Bosea sp. 685: one gene and its partner. Each later gene encodes a partner of the first gene's protein in a complex. Links are inferred from orthologs where the notes say so. Each region holds a gene or a part of one and is shown on either strand. Other genes may lie near its edges.

Region 1 (14,261 bases):
CATGTCCCTCACCGACACCCGCCTGAACCCGCCACCGACGCGGCCCGACATCACCCGCGCCGTCTGCCGTGGCGCGGGCCGGCATCTGCGCGAGCGCGGCTACGCCATCGTCAAGGAGATGACCTTCGCCAATGGCCGGCGCGGCGATATCGTCGCGCTCTCGCCTGCCGGTGAATTGCTCGTGGTCGAGGTTAAATCCGGGATCGAGGATTACCGCGTCGACGGCAAATGGCCGGATTATCGCGACTATTGCGACGGCTTCCTCTTCGCGGTCGCGCCGGAATTCCCGCGCGAGATCCTGCCTGAGGATGTCGGGCTGATCGTCGCCGACGCCTATGGCGGCGAGATGCTGCGCGACGCGCCCCGCCACCCGCTCAGCGGCTCCAGGCGCAAGGCGCTGACCATCGCCTTCGCCAAGCTCGCGGCCGGGCGATTGGCGCTGCTGGAGGATCCGGGGCTTTAGGCAGGGCTCGGTTCGGCCGTCACCGGCGGTGCCGTCAGGTCTACCGTTTCGACCAGGAAGTCGATGAAGGCGCGCACGCGGGCCGGCAAGCGGCCGCCATGGCCGACATAGACCGCGTTGATCTCCTCGGCATCGCCGGGATTGAAATCCTCCAGCACCGGCACAAGGCGGCCGGCCACGATGTCGTGGCCGATATGGAAGAGCGAGAGCCGCGCCAGCCCCTGCCCGTTCAAAGCGAGCTGCCGCGCGCTTTCGCCGTCGCCGACCGTGACGCGGCCATGGGCCGGGACGAAGAGGCGTTTGCCGTCGAGACAGAACGGCCATTCGTCGCAATGGCGGGCGAAATTGAAGGTGATCAGGTCGTGCTGCGCGAGGTCGGCGATGCTTCGGGGCACCGGACGGCGGGTGAGATAATCGGGCGAGGCGACGATCGCCATCGCGGCTGCGCCGAGCTTGCGCGCCACGAGCTGCGAGGGGCGCATCGGCCCGACCCGGATCGCGACATCGGCGCGCTCGTCCATCAGGTCGATGACCTGGTCGGTGATGGTGATGTCGAGCTGCACGCCGGGATGGGCGGCCATGAAGCGCGGTGCGAGCGGCAGCAGATAAAGCCGGCCGAAGGGCACGTTCGAATTCACCCGCAACCGTCCGCGCGGAATCTGGCAGGCGGCGACCGAGCGTTCGGCCTCGTCGAGATCGGCCAGTACGCGCAACGCGCCGGCGTGAAACGTCGCGCCCTCCTCGGTGAGCTGGAGCTTGCGGGTCGAGCGGATGATCAGGCGCACGCCGAGCCGCGCCTCGAGCCGCGCCATCAGCTTGCTCACCGCCGAGGGCGTCATCCGCAGGGAGCGCGCCGCCGGCGAGAAGCCGCCGAGCTCGACGACCCGCGCGAACACCTCCATCTCGCCGGAGCGGTTGATGTCCGGCCGCGGCATGATGACTTCACCTCACAAATCAATGTCCTGACGGCAATCTAATTCATAGGCGCGCGAACGGCCATATCCCGCCTCGTCACCATTCCTGGGAAAGCCGTCATGCCCGTCGCACTCTATGCCCTCACCGTCGGCGCCTTCGGTATCGGCGTCACCGAATTCGTCATCATGGGTCTGCTGCTGCAGGTCTCGGGTGATCTCGCCATTTCGATCCCGACCGCCGGTCTGCTGATGACCGGCTATGCGCTCGGTGTCTTCGTCGGCGCGCCGATCCTGACGATCGCGACCCGCGGGCTGCCGCGCAAGACGACCCTGCTCGTCCTGATGGCGATCTTCACCCTCGGCAATCTCGCCTGCGCGCTCAGCCCCAGCTTCGGCTGGCTGATGGCCGCGCGCATCGTCACGGCGTTGGCGCATGGTACCTTCTTCGGCGTCGGCTCGGTCGTCGCGACCGGGCTTGTCGCGCCGGAGCGCAAGGCCTCGGCCATCGCCGTGATGTTCACGGGGTTGACGCTGGCGACCTTGCTCGGCGTGCCCTTCGGCTCCTGGCTCGGCCTGGCCTATGGCTGGCGCGCGACCTTCTGGGCGGTGACCGCGATCGGCATCCTGGCTTTCGTCATCCTGGCGCTATTCGTGCCCAAGGCGCGCGAGACCGCGTCGCTGGCACCGCTCTCGGAAGAGTTTGCGGTGCTGGCCCGGCCGCAGGTCCAGCTCGGCCTGCTGATCACCGTGCTCGGCTTCGGCGGGGTCTTCGCGGTCTTCACCTATATCCAGCCGCTGCTGGTCGAACTCTCCGGCTACAGCCAGGAGGCGGTCTCGCCGATCCTGCTGGTCTTCGGCGCCGGTCTCGTCGTCGGCAATCTGCTCGGTGGCCGCTGGGCCGATCGCAGCCTCCAGCCGGCCCTGATCGGCACGCTGCTGTTGCTGACGCTGGTGATGGTCGCAGCCGGCTTCGCCTTCCAAAGCAAGGTCGGCGCTGTCGTCGCGGCCTTTGCGCTGGGAGCTGCCGCCTTCGCCACGGTCGCGCCGCTGCAGATGCGGGTGCTGCAGCAGGCCGGCGGTGCGGGCCAGGGGCTGGCGTCGAGCCTCAATATCGCCGCCTTCAACCTCGGCAATGCCTTCGGCGCCTGGCTCGGCGGCTTCGTCATCAGCCATGGTCCGGGCCTTGCCGGCATCGCTCCGATCGCCGCCCTGGTGCCGCTGGCGGCGCTTGGCCTCGCCGCCTGGAGCCTCGCGATCGAGCGGCGCAGCGCCCGCATCGCCACCATCTGAACAGCTCAATCACGTCGCCTGACAGGAGAAACCTCATGGATTATCGACAGCTCGGCGCATCCGGCCTGAAAGTCCCCGCCCTCAGCTTCGGCTGCGGCACCTTCGGCGGCGAGGGCCCGCTCTTCAGCGCCTGGGGCGACACCGATGTCGCGCAGGCCAAGCGCCTCGTCGACATTTGCCTGGAGGCGGGCGTCACGCTGTTCGACACGGCCGATGTCTATTCCAGCGGCGCGTCGGAGGCGATCCTGGGCGAGGCGCTGGAGGGCCGGCGCAATCAGGCGCTGATCTCGACCAAGCTCGGTCTGCCACTGGGCGACGGCCCCTTGCAGGCGGGCACCTCGCGCCTGCGCCTGATCGCGGGCGTCGAGGCGGCGCTGAAGCGCTTGCGCACCGACCGCATCGACCTGCTGCAGCTCCACGCTTTCGACGCCGCGACGCCGGTCGAGGAGGTCCTGAGCGCGCTCGACGCGCTCATGCGGGCCGGTAAGCTGCTCTATGTCGGCGCCTCCAACTTCTCCGGCTGGCAATTGATGAAGTCGCTCGCCGCCGCCGACCGCCATGGCTGGCCGCGCTATGTCGCCCATCAGGTCTATTACTCGCTGGTCGGGCGCGACTATGAATGGGAGCTGATGTCGCTCGGGCTCGATCAGAAGGTCGGCGCGATGGTCTGGAGCCCGCTCGGCTGGGGCCGCCTGACCGGCAAGCTCCGCCGTGGCCAGCCGCTTCCCGCCGGCAGCCGCCTGCATGAAAGTGCCGATTTCGGCCCGCCGGTCGACGATGAGCGGCTCTACGCCATCGTCGATGTGCTGGATGCGCTCGCAGAGGAGACCGGCAAGAGCGTGCCGCAGATCGCGTTGAACTGGCTGCTGCGTCGCCCGAGCGTCTCCAGCGTCATCATCGGCGCGCGCAATGAGGAGCAACTGCGCCAGAATCTCGGCGCTGTCGGCTGGAGCCTGACGCCCGAGCAGGTCGCGCGGCTCGATGGGGCGAGCGCGGTGACACCGGCCTACCCGCATTATCCCTATTGGCGCGAAGGCGGATTCAGGCAGATCAACCCGCCGCCGGTGTGAGAGGTCGGGAACCGCCCGTCATTCCGGGGCAGGCCGAAGGCCTGAGCCCGGAATGACGGAAGAGAGTGGCTCAGATACCTATCGCGGGGCGCGCTTCGCCAGGATGCGCTGCAAGGTGCGCCGATGCATGCCGAGCCGGCGCGCCGTCTCCGAGACATTGCGGCTGCACAATTCATAGACGCGCTGAATATGCTCCCAACGCACCCGGTCGGCCGACATCGGGTTTTCCGGCGGCATCGGGCGGGCATTGCGCGAGGCGGCCAAGGCCGAATGGATCTCGTCGGCGTCGGCGGGCTTGGCGAGGAAGTCGAAGGCGCCGAGCTTCACGGCGCTGACGGCGGTCGCGATATTGCCATAGCCGGTCAGCACGATGCCGCGCGCGTCGGGCCTGCGTTCCTTCAACCGCGCGATCACGTCGAGTCCGTTGCCGTCGGCGAGGCGCAGATCGATCACGGCGAAGGCCGGGGCGGCTTCTTCGACGGCGGCAAGCCCGGCCGAGACGCTTTCAGCGGTCCGCACCAGATAGCCGCGTCCCTCCATGGCGCGCGCCAGCCGGGTCAGGAACGGCTTGTCGTCGTCGACCAGCAGCAGGGACATGTCCGCCAACGTTTCGGTCGGGGCGGCTTCGCTCAGCACATCTTGCATCGGAACTCTCCTTCCGCCGGGCCTGTCCCGACGGAATTGTAGCGCGGTTGCCTCCGCTGCGCATCCGGCAGGGGGTCAGCCAGCCCTATGTAGGGCCGAAGCGCCCGGGTTTGTAGCCCCTTGCGGACGCAGGCCGGCCTCGAACACAGCTCTTGACCAGCTGATCCTGATCGAGGCCCCGCTTGCAGGCGCGGGCAGATTCGAGAATTCGATCGCCGCCCCGCCGCGCTCGAGCAGCGTCTTGGCGATGAAGAGGCCCAGGCCCAGCCCGCCGCCGGCGCGGTTCTCGCCCGCGCCATGGGTGAGGTAAGGTTCGCCGGCGCGCATCAGCACGTCCGCTGGAAAGCCCGGCCCGTCATCGGCGATGATCAGCGTGACCTGACTGTCATCCCAGCGCGCCGTGATGGTCACGGCCGCCTGGGCGAAATCGACCGCATTGTCGACGATGTTGCCGAGGCCATAGATCATGCCTGGGTTGCGGCGGCAGATGGGTTCGGGCTTCTCGCCCTGCATCGCGATTTCGAAGGGCATGCCGAAGGGGCGTTGCGGCCCGGCCGCTTCCTCGATCAGCAGGCGAAGCGACAGCTCGTCCAAAGGACTGCCATCGTCGTCCTGCAGCGAGGTGAGTTTGCCGAGGATGCCGCGGCAGCGCTCGACCTGCTCGCGCAGCAGCGCGATGTCCTCGGCCATTTCGCCTTCCGCCGGCGCCAGGCGCGAGAGCTCGCGCGCCACCAGCGCGATCGTGGCGAGCGGCGTGCCGAGCTCATGGGCTGCGGCGGCGGCCAACCCGTCGAGCTGCGAGAGATGCTGCTCGCGCGCCAGCACGAGCTCGGTGGCGGTGAGCGCGTCGGAGAGGTCGCGCGCCTCCTTGGCGACCCGCCAGGCATAGATGCCGGTAAATCCCAAGCCCAGCACGAGCGCGATCCAGTTTCCGGCCTGGTAATAGGGTGGCAGCACCGGGCGGCCCTCGCCGGCCCAGGGCAGCGGCAGATGCGCGAAGCTGAGCCCTGTCGCCAGCGCCACGCCGAGCATGCCGAGCAGCAAGGTGCGCTGTGGCGGCAGCGCCGTCGCCGAGATCATCACCGGCGCGAGGAACAGGATCGAGAACGGGTTCTGCAATCCGCCGGTGAGGTAGAGCAGCGCGGCGAGCTGGATGATGTCGAAGGCCAGCAACGCGGTCGCAGCACCCGCCGTCAGGCGGTGGCTGAGCGGAAAGCGGATGCGCAGCGCGATATTGAGCCAGGCCGAGACGGCGATGACGGCAAAGCACCAGCCAAAGGGCAAGACGAAGCCGAGCCCGAAATGCACGCCCGCCACAGCCAGACTCTGGCCCGAGATCGCGAGCCAGCGCAGCCTGACCAGCGTGTCCAAGCGCAAATGCCGGCTCGACCGCGCGAGCGCCGACTCCAGGAAATCGGGGGGCGTCACGGCTTTGTTCCGGACGCGGGCCGGTGCGGCATCGTCAGCAATATCCTGTGGCAGATCGGCATCGCAGCGAAATCTTAGTCTTTAGCCGGGTTGTATGAGAACAAATACCACCTACGGTGCGTTCCCTGTTGCGGCGCATCATGAAATGTCGCCGCGACCGAAAGACCGATTTCGCATGTACGGGGCCGCCATGTCGTTTGCCTACCATGCCTTCGAAGCTGTGCACATGATGGTGGGGCCCGCGCGCGGCCTCTCCGACGCGATGCAGCTCGCTTTCAAGAACCCGGCCAATCCGCTGAGCTACACGCCGTTTGGCCGCACCATCGCCGCCTCCTGCGAATTGTTCGAGCGCAGCACGCGCCGCTATGGCAAGCCGACCTTTGGCTTGGCCGAGACCACGATGAACGGCGTCAAGGTCGCTGTCGAGGAGCGCACCGTCTGGGAACGGCCCTTCTGCAAGCTGATCCATTTCGACCGCAAGATCGAAGGCCGCCGCAAGCCGCAGCCCAAGGTGCTGCTGGTCGCGCCGATGTCGGGCCACTACGCCACGCTGCTGCGCGGCACGGTCGAGGCCTTCCTGCCCGGCCATGAGGTCTACATCACCGATTGGGTCGATGCTCGCCATGTGCCGCTCTCGGCCGGCCGCTTCGATCTCGACGACTATATCGACTACGTCATCGCCATGTTGCAGATGCTCGGCTCCGACACCCATGTCATGGCCGTCTGCCAGCCTTCCGTGCCGGTGCTCGCCGCGATCGCTCGCATGGAAGCGGAGAACGACCCTTCCGCTCCGCGCTCGATGACGCTGATGGGCGGTCCGATCGATACGCGTCGCTCGCCGACCGAGGTCAACAAGCTTGCGATGGATCGCGGCATCGACTGGTTCCGCAACAACTGCATCACCACCGTGCCCTTCCCGAACCAGGGTTTCTTCCGCGCCGTCTATCCCGGCTTCCTGCAGCTCTCGGGCTTCATGGCGATGAATCTCGACCGGCACGTCACTGCCCATTACGACATGTTCAAGCATCTGGTTCGGGGCGATGGCGATTCCGCCGAGAAGCATCGTGACTTCTACGATGAGTACATGGCGGTGATGGACCTGACCGCCGAGTTCTATCTCCAGACCGTCGAGACCGTCTTCGTCGAGCATGCCTTGCCCAAGGGCACGATGATGCATCGTGACAAGCCGGTCGATCTCAAGGCCATCCGCCGCGTCGCGCTGATGACGGTCGAGGGCGAGAACGACGACATCTCCGGCGTCGGCCAGACCCAGGCCGCCCATGATCTCTGCGCCAATATCCCGGCCGACAAGCGCGTCCATTACCTCCAGAAGGGCGTCGGTCATTACGGCGTCTTCAACGGCTCGCGCTTCCGTTCCGAGATCGCCCCGCGCATCTCGGACTTCATGGTCAGCCTCGACATGGAGGTGGCCAAGAGCCGGCGCGATGCGAGCGCGGTCGAGGCCCGCAAGGCGCTGAAGATCGCGAGCTGACACCCAACTGGTTCTTGCCCCTTCCGCAACGCCCGCGAATCTCGCACAATCGCAGGCGATGCGGCTCTCTCTGTTCAAGCGGCAACCCGATCCCGACAGGATCGAGGTTCCCCATGCCGGCACGATCTACCCGGTCGCGGTGAAGCGGCGGGCGAGCGCGCGCCGCATGACCTTGCGCGTCTCGCAGGCGACGGGCGAGATCACGCTGACCTTGCCCGAACGCGCCGATTTCGCCACGGGCCGGCTATTCGCCGAGAAGCATGGCGGCTGGATCGCGGCGCGCCTCGCCAAGCGGCCGCTATCGGTTCCGTTCGAGCCCGGCCAGAGTATCCCCTATCGCGGCGCGCCGCACCGCATCGTGCATTGGTCGAAGGTGCGCGGCGTCACCCATGCGACGACCGACAAGGATGGTGCGGCGATCATCGCGGTGGCGGGGGAGGCCGTGCATGTGCCTCGCCGCGTCAAGGATTTCCTGCGCCGCGCCGCGCTCGAGGATCTCGAGCGCGCCGTCAGGACGCACACGGCGACGCTCGGCATCCCGGCACGCAAGATCACCATCCGCGACACCACCAGCCGCTGGGGTTCGTGCTCGTCCAAGGGCCATTTGAACTTCTCCTGGCGCTTGATCCTGGCGCCGCCGCTGGTGCTCGACTATCTCGCCGCCCATGAGGTCGCCCATCTCAAGGAGATGAACCATTCGCACCGCTTCTGGACCCTGACCCATAAGCTCTGCCCGCGCACGGAAGAGGCGGAAGCCTGGCTCAAGCGCCATGGCGCGGGGCTGCACGGCTTCGGCTGAAACTCGACAGCACAATGCTCCCGGCCGAGAGCCGGATGATGTCGGATGGCATCACAAAGTGATCCCATCCGACATCTGAATCCGTCTTTCATCAAGGAGTTAGAGCAGGATCGAAGCGAAAAACCGGTTTCCACTTTTTCGCATCCTGCTCTAGATAGCGGGCACAGCCAGCCCAAGGGTCGCGACCTCCATGAAACTCCGTCCCGATACGCTGGCGATGACCGCCGTCCTCGCCATGCTGACGGCGCTTGGGCCGCTCTCGACCGATTTCTACCTGCCGTCGCTGCCTGAGATCGTGCGGGTGATGGAAACGGATGTCGCGGGCGCGCAGGCGACCTTGTCCTCCTTCCTCTTCGGCTATGCCGGCGGTCAGGTCATCTGGGGCCCGCTCTCCGACCGGCTCGGCCGCAAGCCCATCCTGCTCGCCGGGCTGGCCCTCTTCCTGCTGGCGACGCTGGCTTGCGCGCTCGCGCCTTCGATCGGGGCGCTGACGGCGGCGCGCGCCGTCCAGGCCTTTGGCGCGTCCGGCCCGATCGTGCTCGGCCGCGCCATGGTGCGCGATCTCTATGAGGGGCCGCGCGCCGGCCGCGAAATGGCGCGCATGGGCATGATCATGGGGCTGGTGCCGGCGGTCGCGCCGGTCCTGGGCGGCCTCTTGCAGGACGCTTTCGGCTGGCGCTCGACCTTCGTCGCCTCGCTCGTCTTCGCGCTCGGCCTCGCCGCGACGATCATTCTCGTCATGCCCGAGACGCTCAGGGCGCGCACGCCCGGCGCCCTCTCCATCCCCGCGATCTTCCGCGGCTTCGGCGTGCTGCTGCAGAACCGCGCCTTTCGCGTCTATGTCGGCTTGACGGCGCTGGCCTATGCCGGGCTCTTCGCCTTCATTTCGGGCTCGTCCTTCGTGCTGATCGGCATCTACGGCCTGTCGCCGGTGCAGTATGGCTTGTCCTTCGGCTTCGGCGTCCTCGGCTTCATCGGCGGCACCATCCTCGCCCAGCGCCTCGTCGGCTCGCGCGGGCTGGACGGCGTCATCGCGATCGGCGTGGCCTGTCTCGCCGGTGGTGGCGTGGCGATGCTGATTTGCGTCGCGGCTGGTATCGGCGGGCCGTTCGGCGTGGTCGTACCGATGGCGCTCTATGCCTGCGGCATCGGGCTGACCATGCCGCAGTCGCAAGCCTCGGCGATGATGCCGTTTCCCGACAGGGCGGGCGCGGCCTCGTCCTTCAACGGGCTCTGCCAGATGCTGCTTTCGGCCTGCGTCGGGCTTCTCGTCGGCCATGCCCTGAAGGGCACGGCGCTGCCGCTGCCGCTGGTGATGTCGGCGCTCGGCGTGGCCGCGCTGGTGCTGTTCAAGGCAAGCGCTGCGGTTCGGGCCGAAAAAACCTAGACCATTGTTTTAACACGTTTTCTTCACGCGAACCGGTATCCGCTTCACTTGAAAACGCTCTAGATTCTCGAGTTCGCACGGGTTGTTTCGAAAACTGCATTCGCTGCTCGAGCCGATGCTTCGACCCCTACGTCCGCTCGGTTTTGCCTGCGATCACGCCGGCAAGGACCAATGCGACGACGCCGATCGGGCACATCACGACATAGTACAGCACGGCGTCGCCATGTGACCGCAGAACGTTGTCCAGCACCGCGCCCGTCATGAGCGTCATCGCAAGAGCGCCGATGCAGGCCCAGCCCTTCCAATGCACGGGAAAAAAGCGGCCGAGTCTTGACGAGGTGAACCAGGGTTCCTTCATCGAAGTCTCTGCCACCGAGCAAGACTCCGCCACCGAGCATCAGCCGCCAAACAGCTTCTGCAGCAGGTTCTTCCCCTGCGGCGCCGGCGGCACCCAGCTGCGTTCGCTGTCGGCCGTCTGCGTATTGGCGGGCGGGCGGGCGGCCGCGACCGGCGCGCCATTGTCGAAGATCGATTTCGGCCCGCTGCGCCAGAGCCCGCCCGGCAGGGGCGCAGGCTGCATGCCGGCATGGGCGGCCTTCATGTACTTGCCCCAGATCTCGGCCGGCAGCCCGCCGCCGGCGACCCGCTTCATCTGGCTGTTGTCGTCATTGCCGAGCCAGACGGCGGTGACGAGGCGGGCCGTGAAGCCGACGAACCAGGCGTCGCGGAAATCCTGGGTGGTGCCCGATTTGCCGCCGACCTCCCAGCCGGGAATGTTGGCCTTGGTGCCGCTGCCGCTGATCATGACCTCGTGGAACATGGTGTTCATCATCGAGAGCGTCTGCGGCTGCACCACGGTGCCGAAACCCGAGCCCTTGCGGGCATAGATCGCTTTGCCGGAGGCCGATTTCACCTCGCGGATGACATAGGGCAGCACCGACTGCCCGCCATTGGCGAAGGTGGCGTAGGCCGTCGTCATCTCCACCGGCGTGACCTCGGAGGTGCCCAGCGCCAGCGAGAAATTGGGCTGCAGGCTCGACGAGATGCCAAGGCGTTGCGCCGTGCGGACCACCTCCTTCGGCGTCACCTCCTGGATGAGCCTGGCAGCGACGGTGTTGAGCGAATGGGCGAAGGCTGTCTGCAGCGTCACTGGGCCGCGATAGCTTCGGGAATAGTTCTCCGGCTCCCAGCCCTTGATCGAGACCGGTGAATCGTCGCGGATCGTGTCCGGCGTCAGGCCTTGCTCCAGCGCGGTCAGATAGACGAAGGGCTTGAAGGACGAACCCGGCTGGCGCTTGGCGGCGGTGGCGCGGTTGAACTGGCTCTTGGTGTAGTCGCGCCCGCCGATCAGGGCGCGCAACGCCCCGTCCGGCGCCATCGAGACGACCGCGCCCTGGCTGACATTGAGCTTGCCGCCTTGCGCCGCCAGAGCCTCGACCAGCGTCGTCTCTGCCGAAGCCTGCAGCTTGGTGTCGATCGTCGTCAGCACGGTGACGTCGCCTTCGACCGCGCCGATGAAGTCGTCGAGTACGTCCATCACATAATCGGCCGCATAATTCACCGACCCGGCGCCGCTGCGTTCCGGCACCTCGGCAGGCGCTGTCAGCGCCGTCTTGGCGGCAGATTGCGAGATGAAGCCTTGATCGGCCATCGCCGCGATCACGAGCTGCGCCCGCTTCTCGGCGGCGTCCGGGTTGCGGTTGGGCGCGAGCCGCGAGGGCGCCTGCACGAGGCCAGCCAGCATCGCCGCCTCCGCGATCGTCACCGAGCGCGCCGATTTGTTGAAATAGCGCTGCGCCGCGGCCTCGACGCCATAGGCGCCCGAACCGAAATAGACGCGATTGAGGTAGAGTTCGAGAATCTGGTTCTTGGAGTAGGTCCGCTCCAGCCACAGCGCCAGGATCGCCTCCTGGATCTTGCGCGCGGCGGTGCGTTCCTGGGTCAGGAACAGGTTCTTGGCGAGCTGCTGCGTCAGCGTCGAGCCGCCTTGTACGCCACCGCGACGGCGCAGGTTGTTGACCATGGCGCGCGCCAGGCCGACCGGGTCGATGCCGAAATGTTCGTAGAAGCGCCGGTCCTCGATCGCCACGAAGGCCTTGGGCAGATAGGGCGGCACCTCGCCGATGGTGATGGTGCGCCCGCCGGTCTCGCCGCGATTGGCGAGCAATGTGCCGTCGGCGGCGAGAATCGCGATATTGGGCGGCCGCTTCGGCACGGTGAGCTGGTTGATCGGCGGCAATTGCGCGGCGTGATAGGCGATCAGCCCGCCCAGCCCGATGGCGCACCAGAGGCCGAGCACCATCGTCCAGTAGAACAGGCCCCCGAGCAGCGAGCGGCCCCTGCGCTTGCGCCGCCGGCCGCCACCATTGCCGCCACCGCCGCTGCTGCGCTTGTCGCGTCGCGGGGCTTCGCGCCGCTCATCGTAACCTGCGGGCGCGCGGTTGCCGCGCCCAGGGCGATCGTCGTCGGACAGACGCATGTCGAAATCGTCGCGGCTTTCGTCGCGTCCGCGTTCGAATGACGGCTCGCGCCGCTCGCCTCGTCTCGCCTTGTCGTTCATTCCGCCCCGTTCAAGCCTGCCGGCACATTCTCAAAAAGGTAAAGCTGCCCTCGCGTCAAACAGGAGTGAAACATGGCGCTTTTAAGGGGCGGTTAAGCCTGGGGCTGGCGGGGATGCGTCGCAGCGTCACGTGAACGTGAAGATGTTGCAATCATGCAAGCCTGTATCGCCGCGCGGAGAATATTGCGCCGCCTGCGACAATCTGCCTATCAAACGCAAAATAAGCCGTCGGGTGGTGATGCCTCGATCGATTCTCCGCGGATCGACGAAGATTCAATGTCGAAATCGCAAGCTACAGAAAGAGAGATACATGCAGGCCCTTAACTCCCTCCAGCGCTATTCGCCCCAGATGCTGGCCGTGCTGCGCATCGTCACGGCATTGATCTTCATCGCTCATGGCACGCAAAAGCTCTTCGGCTTCCCAATCCCGCCCGGAAGCGGCCTGCCGGCCATGTTCACGCTGGGTTGGACCGCGGCGATTCTGGAATTTGTCGGCGGCCTCGCCATCCTGGCTGGTTTCATGACGCGCCCGGTCGCCTTCATCCTGGCCGGCGAGATGGCTGTCGCCTACTGGATGGCGCATGCCCCCCGGAGCTTCTACCCGATCGCGAATGGCGGCGACGCAGCGATCCTGTACTGCTTCATCTTCCTCTATCTCTTCGTCGCCGGCGCCGGCGCCTGGAGCGTCGATAATCGCAGCAAGGCCTGATCGAGCTCGCCTCGACCACGGATACGAAAAAAGCCCGCCTTTCCCAGGGAAAGGCGGGCTTCTTTTTGTCGAATAGGCGAATGCCTCAGACGGAGCCGGCGATCCAGCGCGACAGGTCGCTCTTGGGGGCCGCACCGACCTTCTGCGAGGCCAGCTTACCGTCCTTGAACAGCATCAGGGTCGGAATCGAGCGGATGCCGAACTGGGCGGGGATCGCCTGGTTCTCATCGACGTTCATCTTCACGATCTTGACCTTGCCGTTCATCTCGCCGGCGATTTCCTCGAGCGCCGGGCCGATCATGCGGCAGGGTCCGCACCATTCCGCCCAGAAATCCACCACGACCGGCTCGGAGGACTTCAGGACATCGGCCTCGAAGCTCGCATCGGTCACTTTGGTCGTCGCCATGGCTTGGTCGCCTTTCACAATCTGTTTGGCAGCAGCGCTGCGCTCGGGGTGAAGCTATGAACGCGCAAGGCCCGGGTCAAGGCACGGTCGCAGGCCCTCGAAGCAAGGCTAACCTGCCATTTTCGCCAGAACGGCGTCGAGATCATCCGCTTCCGGCTCGAGCGTCGTCAGCGTCGCGGTGTAGATCGCCAGCGCCCGCACGCGGCGGCCGGGATAGATCGCCCCGACAAGCGCGCGATAGACCGCAAGCTGCGCCAGCGTCGTGGGCGGGATCGCGGCTGCATTCGCGGGGGGCCGCGCCGTGGTCTTGAAATCGGCGATCAGGACTTCATCCTTCGTCACTGCGAGCCGGTCCATCTGGCCCGACACCGCTCGCCGGGAGCCGTCCGCCAGCGAGATCGCGCCGGTGATAGGCACTTCGGCAAGCGAGCCTTCAGCAAAGAGCGCGGCCAGCGCCGGCTCGCGCAGCAAGGCAAGCGCCGCCGTGACGATCCGCGCGCGCCGCTCCGCCGGCAAGCCGCCGCCGCGCGTCGCCGCCAGTGCTTGCGCGACCGCCTCGCGCCGTGCGGCTTCGACTTCGGGCAGTATCTGCAGCAGCAGATGGGCCAACCGGCCCGCGCTTGCGGCCTGGGCAAGGAAGGGTCCGTCGCCTGGCCGCTCAGTGCCGTCGGCGGCAGAGAGCGCGCTCGACGGCTTCAAGGGCGGTGCGGGCTCGTGCTCACGCGGCGCGGGGCGGCCGAACCAGGCGGGGATCTCGATCGCGCCACGCGCTTCCAGCGCTTTGGCGGGCTCGGCAACGCGCGGCGCGGAAACGCGGAAACGCTGGATCACGCCCTGGCCGTCGGGCGCCGGCATATCTTGCAGGCCCTGTTCGGAGGCGGCGAGCCCGGCCGCGACCATCGCATACCAGCTGCCTTCGGGAGCTTCGCCCTTGGGCTGTGCGCCGCAGACGATCAGGCGGTCCTCTGCCCGCGTCAGCGCGACATAAAGCAGGCGGTGGTGCTCCTCGACCATCTGCTGCACGACCAGCGCCTTGGCCGCCCGCGTCGCCTCCGCATCTTCCGCGCCGGCCGGCGGCCAGAGCGGCACGGGCAGGCC
Region 2 (14,152 bases), 4.8 Mb from region 1 along the record:
GCAGCCCGATCCGCCCCCCTTCCCCGACATCGTCATCGCCTCGGGCCGGCGGGCGGTCGCCTATCTGCGCGCGGTCAAGAAGGCCTCGAACGGCCGCAGCTTCACCGCCATCCTGAAGGACCCGCGCACAGGGACCGGCGCAGCAGACTTCATCTGGGTCGCCGAGCACGACCGCCTGCGCGGACGGAACGTGCTCGTCACCACGACCTCGCCGCACCGGCTCGCGCCGGAGCAACTGGCGCAGGCCCGCGCGCATCCCCCCGCTGCGATCGCGGCCCTGCCCTCGCCACGTGCGGCGGTCATCGTCGGCGGCGACAGCCGGCACCATCGCTTCCGGCCCGAGGATATCGCGCGCTTCGCCGGCCTGCTCGACCTGCTCGCGCAATCAGGCGTGGCGCTGATGGGCTCACGCTCACGGCGCACATCGGCGGCGCTCGACGCGGCGGTCGCGGAGGTCTTCACCCGCCACCAGGGCTGGTGGTGGGACGGCACGGGCGAGAATCCTTACGTCGCGCTGCTCGCCAATGCCGACACAATCGTCACGACGGCCGATTCGACCAATATGATAGGCGAGGCGACCGCGACCGGCGTGCCGATCCTGGTCTTCGAACCGCATGGCGGCCACGGCAAGCTGGCGAAGTTCCTGGAGGCACTGAAGCGGCAAGGCGCTGTGCATCACTTCGAGGGGCATCTTGCTGGAGCGCGCTATGAGCCGCTAGACTCAACGGCCGAGATTGCAGAGGCGGTCCGCCAGGGCTGGCTCAGGCATCGGGCCGAACTCGGGCTTGCCGAACCTTGAGCCGGTGCGGCCTTGCACCAGCCGATCGAGACCGTATCTGACTGAATGAAGTCGTGGCATCGGCCGCGCGAACAGGAATATGAGACGATGGCCCATACCCATGCCCGCGTCATGATCGTCGGCTCCGGCCCCGCCGGCTACACCGCCGCGATCTATGCCGCCCGCGCCATGCTCGAGCCGGTGCTGATCTCCGGCATGCAGGCCGGCGGCCAATTGATGATCACCACCGATGTCGAGAACTATCCCGGCTTCGCCGATGTGATCCAGGGCCCCTGGTTGATGGAGCAGATGCGCGCCCAGGCCGAGCATATGGGCACCAAGATGGTCTCCGACCACATCTCGAAGGTCGACCTCTCCCGGCGGCCCTTCCGGCTCTGGGGCGATGGCGGCGAGACCTATTCCTGCGATGCGCTGATCGTCGCGACCGGCGCGCAGGCAAAATGGCTCGGCCTGCCCTCCGAGCAGAGCTTCCAGGGCTTCGGCGTCTCGGCTTGCGCCACCTGCGACGGCTTCTTCTTCCGCAACAAGGAGGTCGTGGTCGTCGGCGGCGGCAATACGGCAGTCGAGGAGGCGCTCTACCTCGCCAACCTTGCCAGCAAGGTCACGCTGGTCCACCGCCGCGATTCGCTGCGCGCCGAAAAGGTGATGCAGGACCGGCTGTTCAAGCACCCCAAGGTCGCGCTGGTCTGGGATAGCGAGATCGCCGAGATCTGCGGCGGCACGCAGCCGCCCAACGTCACGCATCTGCGCCTGCGCAACCTCAAGACCGGCGCGGAGAGCGAACTCAAGACCGACGGCGTCTTCATCGCGATCGGCCATAAGCCGGCGACCGAACTCTTCGTCGGCCAGCTCGCGATGCGTGATTCGGGCTATCTCGACGTCGTCCCGGGCACCGCCCAGACCAATATCCCGGGTGTTTTCGCCGCCGGCGACGTCACCGACGAACATTACCGCCAGGCCGTGACGGCAGCAGGCCTCGGCTGCATGGCCGCGCTCGATGCCGAACGCTGGTTGCAGGCGAGCGAATTGGAGCAGCGCCAGGCGGCTGAGTGAGATCGCAGCGCGATATATCACCAATTGTGATGGATTTCGTCACCAGATTCAGTGCGAAAAAAGAACATCAATGTCACGCAGACATTGACCTGCAACGGTTTTGCCCCCCAACATGCACGAAACGCATAACGGGGGGACCGCGGTGGATTGGGACCGCATCAGGATTTTTTATACCGTCGCTGAATCCGGCAGTTTTACCAAGGCGGGAGACGTTCTGGGCCTGAGCCAATCTGCGGTTAGCCGCCAGATTGGCGCGCTGGAGCGCGAATTGCGTGCGCCCTTGTTCCATCGGCATACGCGCGGGCTGATCTTGACCGAGCAGGGCGAACTGCTCTGGCGCGCTGCGCGCGAGATGACGCAGCGCCTGGAGCGAACCCGCGCCCAGCTTTCGGAGACGCGCGAGCACCCATCCGGCGAGCTCAAGGTCACCGCGACACGCGGTCTCGGCGGGCACTGGTTGACGCCCCGCCTCGCCGAGTTCCTGGATCTCTATCCCGACATCAAGGTCGAGCTCATCCTTACCGACGAGGAACTCGATCTCTCGATGCGCGAGGCCGACATCGCGATCCGGCTGCGCCAACCTCAGCAGCCCGACCTGATCCAGCGCAAGCTCTTCACCGTGCACTTCCACGTCTACGGATCGCCCGCCTATGTGAAGCGCTTCGGCGAGCCCAAGAGCTATGAAGAGCTGGACAACCACCGCATCCTCTCCTTCGGCGGCACCTCGCCATCCTACCTCACGGCTGTGCACTGGCTGGGAACGCTGGGCCGCGACCAGCGCAACCCGCGCCCGATCCATCTGACCGTGAACAACATCACCGCGATGAAGCGCGCCGTCGATTCGGGCGCCGGCATCGCCGTGCTGCCGGACTACCTGATCGAGACCGGTTCGCCCCTGGTGCAGTTGCTGCGGGAGACCGAAATGCCGCAGCTCGAGAGCTATCTGGTCTATCCGGAAGAGATGAAGTCGGTCGCCCGCGTGCAGGTGTTCCGCGACTTCCTGATCCAGAAGGCGCAGCGCTGGACCTACTAGAGCTGATGCGAAAAAGCGGTTTCCGGTTTTCGCAGGAGCAATGCTCTCAACGCCTCGAAGCGATCGGGTTTTTCGCATTCTGACGACGCCGTCCGAAGGTGACGTGATCCGAGTCCGGTTTTCAGCCAAAAGCCGTCTTGCGCATCGCGCAAGGCGGCTTTTCTGCGTCCGGCGCATATGACTCCGACAATTTCGTGACAATTTACAACTATTTAGCTCTCATCATGCGCAAGACGCATAGCCGATACAAGCTATGCTGCATTGCAAAAAGGCAGCTGCTGCCCGATATAGCAAACACGGTTGTTCGCAACGGGCTCCGCTACCTCCTCCCGGCGTTGAGTTCGTTGCAGCCGTTCCCCTCTGAGATGTTTGGCGCTTGCGCTGGATGTTTCAAACTTCAAAGGCCGGCTCCCTCGGGGGTCGGCCTTTTTTTCATGCGTTTTCGGCGTGTCGGGCGCGTGTCGAGACAATTTCCGTCATGGTCGGAACAAGCCCGACCATCCACGCCTTCGCTGAGCGAGGCTTGTGCTCAAGACGTGGAATGCTCGCCACAAGGGCGAGCATGACGGCTGAGCCACTCCCAAAGTCGCCCGCTACCGCCGCCGCGCTTCCAGCGGCAGCGCTCCGAACAGGCTGGGCTCGGCGCTGGTGCGCGCTTTCTCGATCGTCAGCATGCGCAATTTGGTCTCGACGCCGCCATCGGCGGAGAAGCCGCCGGTCTTGCCGCCGGCCGCCAGCACGCGATGGCAGGGCACGATGATCGGCCACGGATTGGAGCCCAGTGCCACGCCGACGGCACGCGCCGCGCCCGGCTCGGCGATACGGGCAGCGACCTCGCCATAAGTCAGCGTCTCGCCCGGCGGAATCGTCAGTGCAACGTCATAGACCTTGCGGTTGAAGGCCGGTGCGCTGTCGAGATCGATCGGCAGATGCGCAAGATCGCGCGGCTCACCCTGGAGGAGCGCCCGGATCTCGTCCATGGCGCTCGCAATGAAGGCGACAGGCGCCGCTTCGCTCGCCTCCGGAAAGCGCCGCGCCAGGCGCCGGCGCGCCGTCTCCTCGTCCCTCTCAGGCAGTTGCGCGCCAATGATGCGCTCGCCCTGCCAGGCCAGCGCGCAGGAGCCGATCGCCGTGTCGAAGAGAACGAAGTGCTGCATCATCGTCCGACCAAAGCCCTCATCCTGAGGAGCGATCCGAGAGGATCGCGTCTCGAAGGATGCTCCAGAAGGCGCAGACAGAGCAAGCTGGAACATCCTTCGAGACGCGGGCTAAGCCCGCTCCTCAGGATGAGGGCTGAGGCGCTCCTAGACGTAGAGCCGTTCGCCCTCCAGCCCCTTGTAGAGCGCTGCGACCTGCTCGGCATAGCCGTTGAACAGCAGCGTCGGGCGGCGCTCGCGCGTGCCCAGCACCTGCTCGCTCGCCTGGCTCCAGCGGGGGTGCGGAACCTCCGGGTTCACATTGGCCCAGAAGCCATACTCGGAAGCCTGCAGCCCCTCCCAGAAGGTCTTGGGACGCTCAGCGACGAACGAGATCTTGCTGATCGACTTCACCGATTTGAAGCCGTATTTCCACGGTGTGATCAGGCGCAGCGGCGCACCATGCTGGGGCGGGGTCGGCTTGCCGTAGATACCCGTCACCATCAATGGCAGATCGCTGGTCGCCTCAGCGATGGTCAGCCCCTCGGTATAGGGCCAGGGATACCAGCGCTGCGACTGGCCGGGCGCGACCTTCGGGTTCATGAAGGTCTCGAACTTCACATATTTCGCTGATGACAGCGGCTTGGCGAATTCGACCAGCGACTTCACCGTGAAGCCGGTCCAGGGCACCGCCATCGACCAGGTCTCGACACAGCGGAAACGATAGAGCCGCTCTTCCAGAGTCATCTTGCGGATCAGATCGTCGATGCCGATCTCCATCGGCTTCTCGACCATGCCGTCGATCGCGATCATCCAGGGCCGCGTCACCAGCCGCTTGGAGGCGCTGGCGACATCCTTGGAGGTGCCGAACTCGTAGAAATTATTGTAGTTCGCCGCCAGATCCTCCTCCGTCACCGGCCGGTCGAGCGTGTAGGCGGCGTTCTTCTTCGCGGGGTAGAGATCGAGCGTCGGGTCGGCGCCTTGCGCGGCGGCGAGCTTCGGCAGGGCCGCGCTCGCGATCAGCCCCGCGCCCGCAGCGAGCAGGCCGCGGCGGTTCATGAAGACGGCCTCGGGCGTGGCCTGGCTTTCGGGCATTTCCCAGCCAGCGCGGCGTTTGATCAACATCGGACGGACATGCTCCGTTTCAGATGCGATCAGTCTAGCGCACGCTCCGAGGTCACGCGCAACTCACGAGGGGGAGAGGTGGAAGGGGCAGTCGGCAATGGGCAGTAGGCAGTCGGGCCGTTCTACTGCCTACTGCCCACGCAACAGCCTCAGCCCCTCGCCTCCAGCGCCTTGACGATCGCAGCCCCCATCTCGCTGGTCGAGACGGCGTTCGTGCCGGGCGCGGCGATGTCCTTGGTACGCGTGCCGGAGCCGAGCACGTCGGCGATCGCGCCTTCGAGCCTGTCGGCGGCCTCGATCGCCCCGAAGGAATAACGCAGCGCCATGGCAAAGGAGCCGATCATCGCGATCGGATTGGCCAGGCCCTTGCCGGCGATGTCCGGAGCCGAGCCGTGGACGGGCTCGTAAAGCGCCTTGCGCTTGCCCGTGACGGGATCTTCCGCGCCAAGCGAGGCCGAGGGCAGCATGCCGAGCGAGCCGGTCAGCATCGCCGCCACGTCCGACAGGATATCGCCGAAGAGATTGTCGGTGACGATGACGTCATACTGCTTGGGCCAGCGCACGAGCTGCATGGCGCAATTGTCGGCGAGCACATGCTCGAGCTCGACATCGGCATAGTCCTTGGCGTGCAGCGCCGTGACCGTCTGCTTCCAGAGCACGCCGGTCTTCATGACATTGTTCTTCTCGGCCGAGGAGACCTTGTTGCGGCGCGTGCGCGCCAGCTCGAAGGCGACGCGGCAGATCCGGTCGATCTCAGGCGTGGTGTAGACCTGCGTATCGACACCGCGCTTGGAGCCGTCCTCCAGCGTGACGATCTCCTTGGGCTCGCCGAAATAGACGCCGCCGGTGAGCTCGCGCACGATCAGGATGTCGAGGCCTTCGACGACCTCGGGCTTGAGCGAGGAGGCCGAGGCCAGCGCCGGATAGCAGATGGCGGGGCGCAGATTGGCGAAGAGCCCCAGATCCTTGCGCAAGCGCAGCAGGCCGGCCTCGGGGCGGTGCTGATAGGGCACATCGGCCCATTTCGGCCCGCCCACCGCGCCGAACAGCACGGCATCCGCGTCCTGGGCGAGCTTCATGTCGCCTTCGGAAATCGCCTGCTTATGCGCGTCGTAAGCGCAGCCGCCGACGAGCCCCTTCTCGATCGCAAAGCCAGCGAGGCCCCGCTTCTCGAACCAGGAGACCACGGTCTCGACCTGGGCCATCACCTCGGGGCCGATGCCGTCGCCGGGCAGGAGCAGGAGCTTATGGGTCGCCATGGGTCGCCTCGCAGCAGCTATCGATTATCGTGCCGGCTGATTACGGGGATGGAGCGCAGCGCGCAAGCGCGCGAAGCGCTACTCTGGCAATCCGCACTTGATCAGACCCTCGATCATGATCTCGGTATGTGCATGCCCGGTCAGGCGCTTGCGCAGCATCGCGATCGAATAATGCGGCGCAACGATGCGCAGCCTGGCGATCAACGGCTGGATCCGTTCGACCTGGCCGAGATGGCCGTTCACCGCGATCAGGCCATTGAGCGCTCCCGACCAATCGGGAAACTCGGCAAGCGAGCGCCAATAGGCTTCCGAGGATTCCTCAAAGCGCCTTGCGCCCATCAAGGTGAACCCATGGATCCAGCTGTAGAACCCGGCATAGGTGCCGACCGGGCTGAGCCGCTGCGCGTGCTCCGCCTGCAGGACCGCCTCGTCGAAGAAACCGGCCCGCGTCAGCATCCAGGCGAACATGCCGCGCCCAAGCGCGAAGCTCGGCGCGGCCTCGACCATCTGCCGCGCCAGCGCCAGCGCCTCGGAATGGCGGAAGACGGTGCTGAGCCAGAACGCATAGGCCATGCGCGACCAGGCCTCGTCGGGATCGAGCCGCATCGCCGCCTGGGCGTGCCGCGCCGACGGTTCGGCGAGCTCGGCATCGACATACCAGCCGCATTGCCCACCGATCAGATAGGCCCAGGCGATCAGGGCATGCGCACGGGCATTGGCCGGATCGATCTGGACCGCCTGCATCAGAAGCTTCATCGCCGCATGGGCTTCGGTGCGATGCAGGCGGTTGATCAGGGACAAGGCCCGCATCACCAGGCCCCAGGCGGCCGGGCGCTCGCTATGGAGCTGCGCCCGGTAGCCCTCCTCGGCATAGATGCTCGGCTCGATCGTCGCGACCACCCGCTGGGTGATCTCGTCCTGAAGCGCAAAGATATCGTCCATCGCGCGGTCGTAGCGCTCGGCCCAGATATGTTTGCCGCTCTCGGCCTCGATCAGCTGGCCGGTGACGCGAATCCGCCCGCCGGCGGTCCGCACGCTGCCTTCGAGCACATAGCGCACGCCGAGTTCGCGCCCGACCTGCCGGATATCGACCGCCCTGCCCTTGTAGGTGAAGGCCGAATTGCGTGCGATCACGAACAGCCAGCGCAATCGCGACAACGCCGTGGTGATATCCTCGACCAGGCCGTCGCCGAAATAGTCCTGCTCGGGGTTGCCGCTCAGATTGTTGAAGGGCAGCACCGCGATCGAGGGCATCTCGGGAAGCAGGAGCGGCTTGTCAGCCGTCGCAGCGAAAGGCGATGCCGGAATCGGCGGCAGTTCGGGCGTGGGCAGCGGCCCTGCTGCCTCCTCGCGCACCTCGGCAACGAAGCGAAACCCCTTGCGCGGAACGGTGCGGATGACGCTCTGGGCCTCGCCGCTATCGCCCACGGCCTTGCGGGCGGCGTTGATGCGACTGGTCAGCGAGGATTCGGAGACGATGCGGCCCTGCCAGACGCTGTCGAGCACGTCGTCCTTGCTGACCATGCGTTCGCGGTTGCGCAGCAGGTAAAGCAGGAGGTCGAAGACCTGCGGCTCGATCGCGATCGCGGAGCCGCTGCGGCTCAACTCGCGCCGGCCAGCATCGAGCACGTGATCGCCGAAGACAAACCGCATTCCCGCTTCGAACCTGCCCGTCTGCATCACCTCAAGAAACAATCAAGCGTTTCTCAAGCAAAAGGCAAGCTGCTCTTCAAGCATGCCGTTGGGTTGTCCGGCATTGTCTCTCCATCGGGGCCGGCACAGACGCCCACCCGCATCTCAGGGGAACGACCATGACCAAGATCTTCGCAGCCGCCGCCCTCGCCGCCGCCATCCTCGCCGCCGCTCCCGCCAGCGCCACCATCGAGCCCAACGGCCTCTCGCTCAATGGCCTCAGCCTCAACGGTACGTACCTCAATGGTCTCAGCCTCAACGGCATCAGCCTCAACGGCATGAAGATGAACGGCATCACCATCAACGGCATGAACCTCAACGGTATGGTGTTCAACGGCATGAACCTCAACGGCGTCGAGGAGAACGGCTTCACCGTCAACGGCCGGGACCTGCAGGGCACCGCCCCGGCCGCCCTCACCCTGGTCGGCGTCGAGCTGGCCGATTGAACCGGACCCTCCGCCACAGCCGCAAAGAACTCCTCCCCTTGCGGGGAGGAGTTCTGCGTTTACGCTAGAGTTCGCCGCGCTTTCCCGGAAAACACTCCGTCATCCCGGACAAGCCGCGAAAGCGGCGCAGACCCGGGATGACGGAGTGGCTCCACGAAAAATCATCAAGCGCTAGCCGCATCCGACAGGATGCCAGCCTTGCGTTTCCTCATCCTCCTCCTCGCTCTGCTCGCCGGCCCCGCCATCGCCCAGACCCACCAGGTCACCGGCGTTGAGGCGCATGAGGGTGCGTTTCGCGTCACGCTGAGCGACGGAACAATGCGCGAGCGCGAGGCGCTGACCGGAATGGTGCTGGTCTACCAGCAGGGCGACCAGCGCATCCGCATCCGCATCGCCGGCATCAGGCAAGACCCCGACGACAGGAGCGGCCGCCGCCTGCTGCATGATTTCCGCAATGCGGCGACCGCCGGACCGCTCTGCCAGCCCGCGCCGGCCGGCACACGCGAGGGCTTTCCGATCGCCGGACGCGCCAATGCGACCGGCGCGATCAGGCGCTCCGAAACGCTCCTCAGACCTTCTTCTCGATGTTCCAGAAGAACTGCGCCGGCGAGAGCGCCATGCCGGTCAGGCTCTTGCGGAACGGTGCGGATGACGCGCTGGGCCTCACCGCTATCGCTGACCGCCTTGCGGGCGGCGTTGATGCGGCTGGTCAGCGAGGATTCGGAGACGATGCGGCCCTGCCAGACGCTGTCGAGCACGTCGTCCTTGCTGACCATGCGTTCGCGGTTGCGCACCAGGTAAAGCAGGAGGTCGAAGACCTGCGGCTCGATCGCGATCACGGAGCCGCTGCGGCTCAACTCGTGCCGGCCGGCATCGAGCACGTGATCGCCGAAGACAAACCGCATTCGCGCTTCGAACCTGCCCGTCTGCATCGCCTCAAGAAACAATCAAGCGTTTCTCAAGCAAAAGGCAAGCGGCTCTTCAAGCATGCCGTTGGGTTGTCCGGCATTGTCTCTCCATCGGGGCCGGCACTGACGCCGACCCGCATCTCAAGGGGAACGACCATGACCAAGATCTTCGCCGCTGCCGCCCTCGCCGCCGCCATCCTCGCCGCCGCTCCTGCCAGCGCCACCATCGAGCCCAATGGCTTCTCGCTCAACGGCATGAACCTCAATGGCTTCAGCCTGAACGGCATGAACCTGAACGGCTTCACCCTCAACGGCATGAACCTCAACGGCGCCATCCTCAATGGCTTCACTGTCAACGGCTTCACCGTCAACGGCGCCTGCCTCAACGGCATTGAGGAAAACGGCTTCACCGTCAACGGCCGGGACCTGCAGGGCGCCGCTCCGGCAGCCCTCACCCTCGTCGGCGTCGAGCTGGCCGATTGAACCGGACGCTCCGCAACAGCCGCAAAGAACTCCTCCCCTTGCGGGGAGGAGTTCTGCGTTTACGCTAGCCGCAACCCGACAGGAGCCAGCCTTGCGTGTCCTCATCCTCCTCCTCGCTCTGCTCGCAGCCCCCGCCATCGCGCAAACCCGCCAGGTCACCGGCGTCGAGGCGCATGAGGGTGCGTTTCGCGTCACGCTGAGCGACGGGACAATGCGCGAGCGCGAGGCGCTGACCGGGATGGTGCTGGTCTACCAGCAGGGCGACCAGCGCATCCGCATCCGCATCGCCGGCATCAGGCCCGATCCAGACGACAGGACCGGCCGCCGCCTGCTGCATGATTTCCGCAATGCGGCGACCGCCGAACCGCTCTGCCAGCCCGCGCCGGACGGCACGCGCGAGGGCTTTCCGATCGCCGGCCGCGCCGATGCGACCGGCGCGATCAGTCCGGCCGGACCGGGCGCCTTCGAGATCGTCTGCACCTCGGGCGCGCAGGGCAAATGCGTGCGCTTCGGCTACGGCCCCTGGCAAAGCCAGCCCGACGGCGCGAGCATGGCCGAGATCTACAACGCCTGCACCCATATGGTGCGCGCCGACTATTGCGGCCTGGGCGAGGCCACGACGCGCAATGGCATGTCGATCGACGTCTATGACGTCCACGCCATCCAGAAGCCGGAGAACAGCCCGAGCCAGGAGTTCGAGGCCGGCTGGGGGCCTGGCGGGGCAGTCTGCGTCCGCCATGTCCGGGTCAAGGAAAACACCTCGCTGGAGCGCCTGGCCGCGACCTGCCCGCGCCTCGCCGGCAAGCTCGGCGAGGGCTGTACGGAGGCAACTGCACGGGCCGCCGGCGCGAAGCTGTTCAATCGCTCCGCGCCGTGAGTGGACCAGAGCAGGATGCGAAAAAGTGGGAACCGGTTTTTCGCATTGATCCTGCTCTCACTCCTTGATGAGATCCGAAACGCCCCTCAGACCTTCTTCTCGATGTTCCAGAAGAACTGCGCCGGCGAGAGCACCATGCCGGTCAGGCTCTTGCGGAAGGCCATCGGCTGCTGCACCAGCCCGGCGGGAACATAGGGCACGAACTCGAAGGCGCGCCGCTCCAGCGAAGCCGCGATCTCCTTCTGCTTTCCGACATCGGGCTCGGCGATCCACTGGTCGCGCAGGCCTTCCATCGTCGGATCGTCGGGCCAGCCGAACCAGGCAGCGCCGCCATTGGCGCGCATCAGCGGATGCAGCGCCGGGTTGAGCGTGTCGGCGCAGGACCAGAGCGTGTGGAACGCCGACCAGCCGCCCTGCTCGGGCGCGCCGCGATTGGCACGCCGGCCGATGAAGCTCGCCCAGTCGGTCGCCACCAATTCGGCGTTCATGCCGAGCTTCTTGAACAGATCCTCCGTGACGAGGCATTGCTGATAGGCGATCGGCTGATCGGCCGGCGCAAGCAGCACGACCTTCTCACCCTTGTAGCCGGCCTCCTTGAGCATGGCCTTGGCCTTCTCGAGATTGGCCTGCATCGCTTCCGCGCCGCCCGCCCCGGTCGACATCGGAGAGCCCGGCGTGAGGAAGGTCTTGGCCTCCTGATAGTACGCCTTGTCGCCGACCACGGCTTCCATGTAGTCGGTCTGGTTGGCCGCCATCATCACGGCGCGGCGGATGCCGGGATTGTTGAAGGGCGGCTGCAACTGGTTGAAGCGCATCAGCAGGAACAGGCCGAGCGGCACGTTCTCGATCGCGATGTCCTTGTTGCCCTTGAGCACGGGCAGCAGATCGACCGGCGGCTGCTCGTACCAGTCGACCTCGCCCTGCATCAGCGCACCGACAGCCGCGGAGGCTTCCGTCAGCGCCAGCCATTCGATGCGGTCGATCCTGGCGATCTTGCCGCCCGCCGCCCAGGACGGCGCTTCCTCGCGCGGCTTGTATTTGGCGAAGCGCTCATAGATCGCGTTCTGACCGGGGATCCATTGCTTGTCCATGAAGCGCCAGGGACCGGAACCGACCGCCTCGGTGATGTTCTTCATGTGGTCGGTCGTCGCCACCCGCTCGGGCATGATGAACGGCACGTTCGACGACAGCTTGCCGAGCGCCGCCGGCAGCATCGGGAACGGCTTCTTCAGCCGGATTACGAAGGTCCGCTGATCGAGCGCGTCGTAACCTTCAACGAAAGTCGCGAAAGTCTGGCCGAAAGCGTCACGCTTCGACCAACGTGCGATCGAGGCGATGCAATCCTGCGCACGCACCGGCTCGTCGTCATGGAAGAACAGCCCATCGCGCAGCCGGAAGGTCCATTTCAACCCGTCCGGCGCGGTCTCCCAGGCTTCGACCATCTGCGGCTTGATGCCGAACTGAGCGTCGGTCGCGAACAGGGTATCATATATCAGGTAGCCGTGATTGCGGATGACATAGCTCGTCGCTGTGATCGGATCGAGCGACGGCAGGGGCGTCGACGGGATAAAGCGCAGGATATTGGCCCGGCTTTGCGAAAAAGCGCGGTTCGGCATGAAACCGGAAGCAGCGAGCGCAGCCGCTCCCTTCAAAGCATTGCGGCGATCGATCGGCATGGCATCTCCTCCTGCTGTCCGGGTCAGCTCTATGACACGCCCAACTCAAGCAAGAGATATACCAGACGTCAATCACTCATCGACCATCGCCGCGCGGTCTCTGCCGCAGCGGCAGGCGAGGTCACGGCAAGAGCCGCGCGGTGACCTCAATCTCGACCTTCATCTCGGGCTTGAGCAGGCCGGCGACGACATAGATGCCCGCTGCCGGGCGGATCTGCCCGAAGACATCGCCGCAGACGCCCAGCACCGGCTCGCAATAGCTCCGGTCGGTCACGAAATACTGCGCCCGCACCACCTGCGAAAGCGACGAGCCGGCCTCCGCCAGCACAGCCTGGATCGTGCGGAAAATATTACGCGCCTGCTCGGCTGCATCCTCCGGCAGCGTCATGCTGGCGTAGTCATAGCCGGTCGTGCCGGAGACGAAGACGAGATCGCCGTCGATCACGGCGCGGGAATAGCCGAAGGCGGTCTCGAAGGGCGAACCGGTGGAGATGAGGCGGCGGGGCATGCGATAGGCTCCGATGAGATCACCCGCGCTGTCTGAAACCGAGCGACGCGTTATGCCACCCGATTTCTGCGCGCGACGGAAAACGCCAGCGTCAGCCCCTCAAACCCGCCCGCTCTTGAGCGCGCGCAGCACCTTTTCGCCCGGCCTGCCGGTCTGCGCCATGCCGATCTTGGCCTCGATCTGCTTGATCGCGGCCCGCGTCAGCGCGCCGACCGCGCCATCGGGCTCACCGACATCATAACCGCGCGCGATCAGCAGGCGCTGGAGCTCGCGACGCTGTTCGCGCGAGAGCGGCAGATCGTCGGTCGGCCACTGACCCTGCACGCCGGGCCGGCCGCGCAAGCGATCGGACAGGAGGGAGATCGCCAAGGCGTAGGAGTCCGCGCCATTGTAGCTGTAGGCCGCGTCATAGTTCTTGAAGACGAGGAAGGCCGGCCCCTCGCGCCCAGCCGGCATCAAAAGCCCGGCATTGCCGGAGCCGGTCAGCGCCGAGCCGTCGAATTTGACGATGCCACGCGCCGCCCAGGACGAAACCGGCTGCTTGGGATTGCGCCCGGTCGAGCCGGAATAGCCTGATGGTACACGCACCTCATAGCCCCAGGGCGCGCCGGTGACCCAGCCCGCCTTGGCCATGAAGTTCGCGGTCGAATGCAGCGCATCGGGAATCGAATCGACCAGATCGCGCCGGCCATCGCCATCGCCATCGACAGCCAGGCGCAGATAGGTCGAGGGGATGAACTGGGTATGGCCGAAGGCACCGGCCCAGGAGCCCATCAATTGCTCCGGCCGCAGGTCACCGCGCTGGATGATCTGCAGCGTCGCGATCAGCTCGCCCTTGAAGAAGGCGTTGCGGCGCGGTGCCAGACAGGCCCCGGTCGAGAGTGCCTGGACCAGCGGCATCTTGCCCCGCGCCTTGCCGAAATCGCTCTCGACGCCCCAGACAGCGACGACGGTGTGGCGGTCGACGCCGAAGCGGCTTTCGGCGGCGGCGAGCGTCGCGGCATGCTGGCGCAGCATGGCGCGGCCTTCCGCGACCTTCTCGTCATCAACCAGCGTGCCGAGATAGTCCCAGATCGGCGTCTTGAACTCCGGCTGGTTGTTCATCGCCTCGATCACCTTCATGTCGGGCTGAACGCCCGCCATGGCGCGGTCGAAGG

The links.
Region 2: the proteins of trxA (region 1) and trxB are in contact, whole or in part, in a crystal structure (PDB 1F6M), measured with the Escherichia coli proteins. The link is inferred for Bosea sp. 685 from one-to-one orthologs.

Annotation. Positions count from the first base shown.
Region 1 is NZ_CP134779.1:6,238,414-6,252,674, reverse strand. Bases 11,504-14,261 are described here. They hold trxA (thioredoxin), read right to left. Parts: upstream 13,164-14,261; coding sequence 12,843-13,163; downstream 11,504-12,842. Other genes in these bases: addA (double-strand break repair helicase AddA), read right to left, coding at 13,272-14,261; RMR04_RS30340 (DoxX family protein), read left to right, coding at 12,359-12,757; RMR04_RS30345 (transglycosylase domain-containing protein), read right to left, coding at 11,504-12,048. Outside these bases: RMR04_RS30395 (MmcB family DNA repair protein), read left to right, coding at 2-463; RMR04_RS30390 (LysR family transcriptional regulator), read right to left, coding at 460-1,398; RMR04_RS30385 (MFS transporter), read left to right, coding at 1,498-2,667; RMR04_RS30380 (aldo/keto reductase), read left to right, coding at 2,703-3,737; RMR04_RS30375 (ActR/PrrA/RegA family redox response regulator transcription factor), read right to left, coding at 3,816-4,382; RMR04_RS30370 (ActS/PrrB/RegB family redox-sensitive histidine kinase), read right to left, coding at 4,458-5,810; RMR04_RS30365 (polyhydroxyalkanoate depolymerase), read left to right, coding at 6,001-7,302; RMR04_RS30360 (M48 family metallopeptidase), read left to right, coding at 7,361-8,101; RMR04_RS30355 (multidrug effflux MFS transporter), read left to right, coding at 8,292-9,488; RMR04_RS30350 (hypothetical protein), read right to left, coding at 9,616-9,861; more of RMR04_RS30345, read right to left, coding at 9,886-11,503. UniProt on the Escherichia coli protein: Participates in various redox reactions through the reversible oxidation of its active center dithiol to a disulfide and catalyzes dithiol-disulfide exchange reactions.
Region 2 is NZ_CP134779.1:1,423,331-1,437,482, reverse strand. Bases 1-2,869 are described here. They hold trxB (thioredoxin-disulfide reductase), read left to right. Parts: upstream 1-886; coding sequence 887-1,852; downstream 1,853-2,869. Other genes in these bases: RMR04_RS08030 (LysR family transcriptional regulator), read left to right, coding at 1,995-2,869; RMR04_RS08040 (mitochondrial fission ELM1 family protein), read left to right, coding at 1-799. Also shown: more of RMR04_RS08030, read left to right, coding at 2,870-2,885; RMR04_RS08025 (methylated-DNA--[protein]-cysteine S-methyltransferase), read right to left, coding at 3,479-4,045; protein-methionine-sulfoxide reductase catalytic subunit MsrP, read right to left, coding at 4,190-5,146; leuB (3-isopropylmalate dehydrogenase), read right to left, coding at 5,296-6,405; RMR04_RS08010 (winged helix-turn-helix domain-containing protein), read right to left, coding at 6,484-8,058; RMR04_RS08005 (hypothetical protein), read left to right, coding at 8,217-8,543; RMR04_RS08000 (hypothetical protein), read right to left, coding at 8,715-8,987; RMR04_RS32080 (winged helix-turn-helix domain-containing protein), read right to left, coding at 8,900-9,448; RMR04_RS07990 (pentapeptide repeat-containing protein), read left to right, coding at 9,425-9,934; RMR04_RS07985 (ADYC domain-containing protein), read left to right, coding at 10,026-10,811; RMR04_RS07980 (ABC transporter substrate-binding protein), read right to left, coding at 10,898-12,487; RMR04_RS07975 (RidA family protein), read right to left, coding at 12,609-12,995; RMR04_RS07970 (lytic murein transglycosylase), read right to left, coding at 13,095-14,152.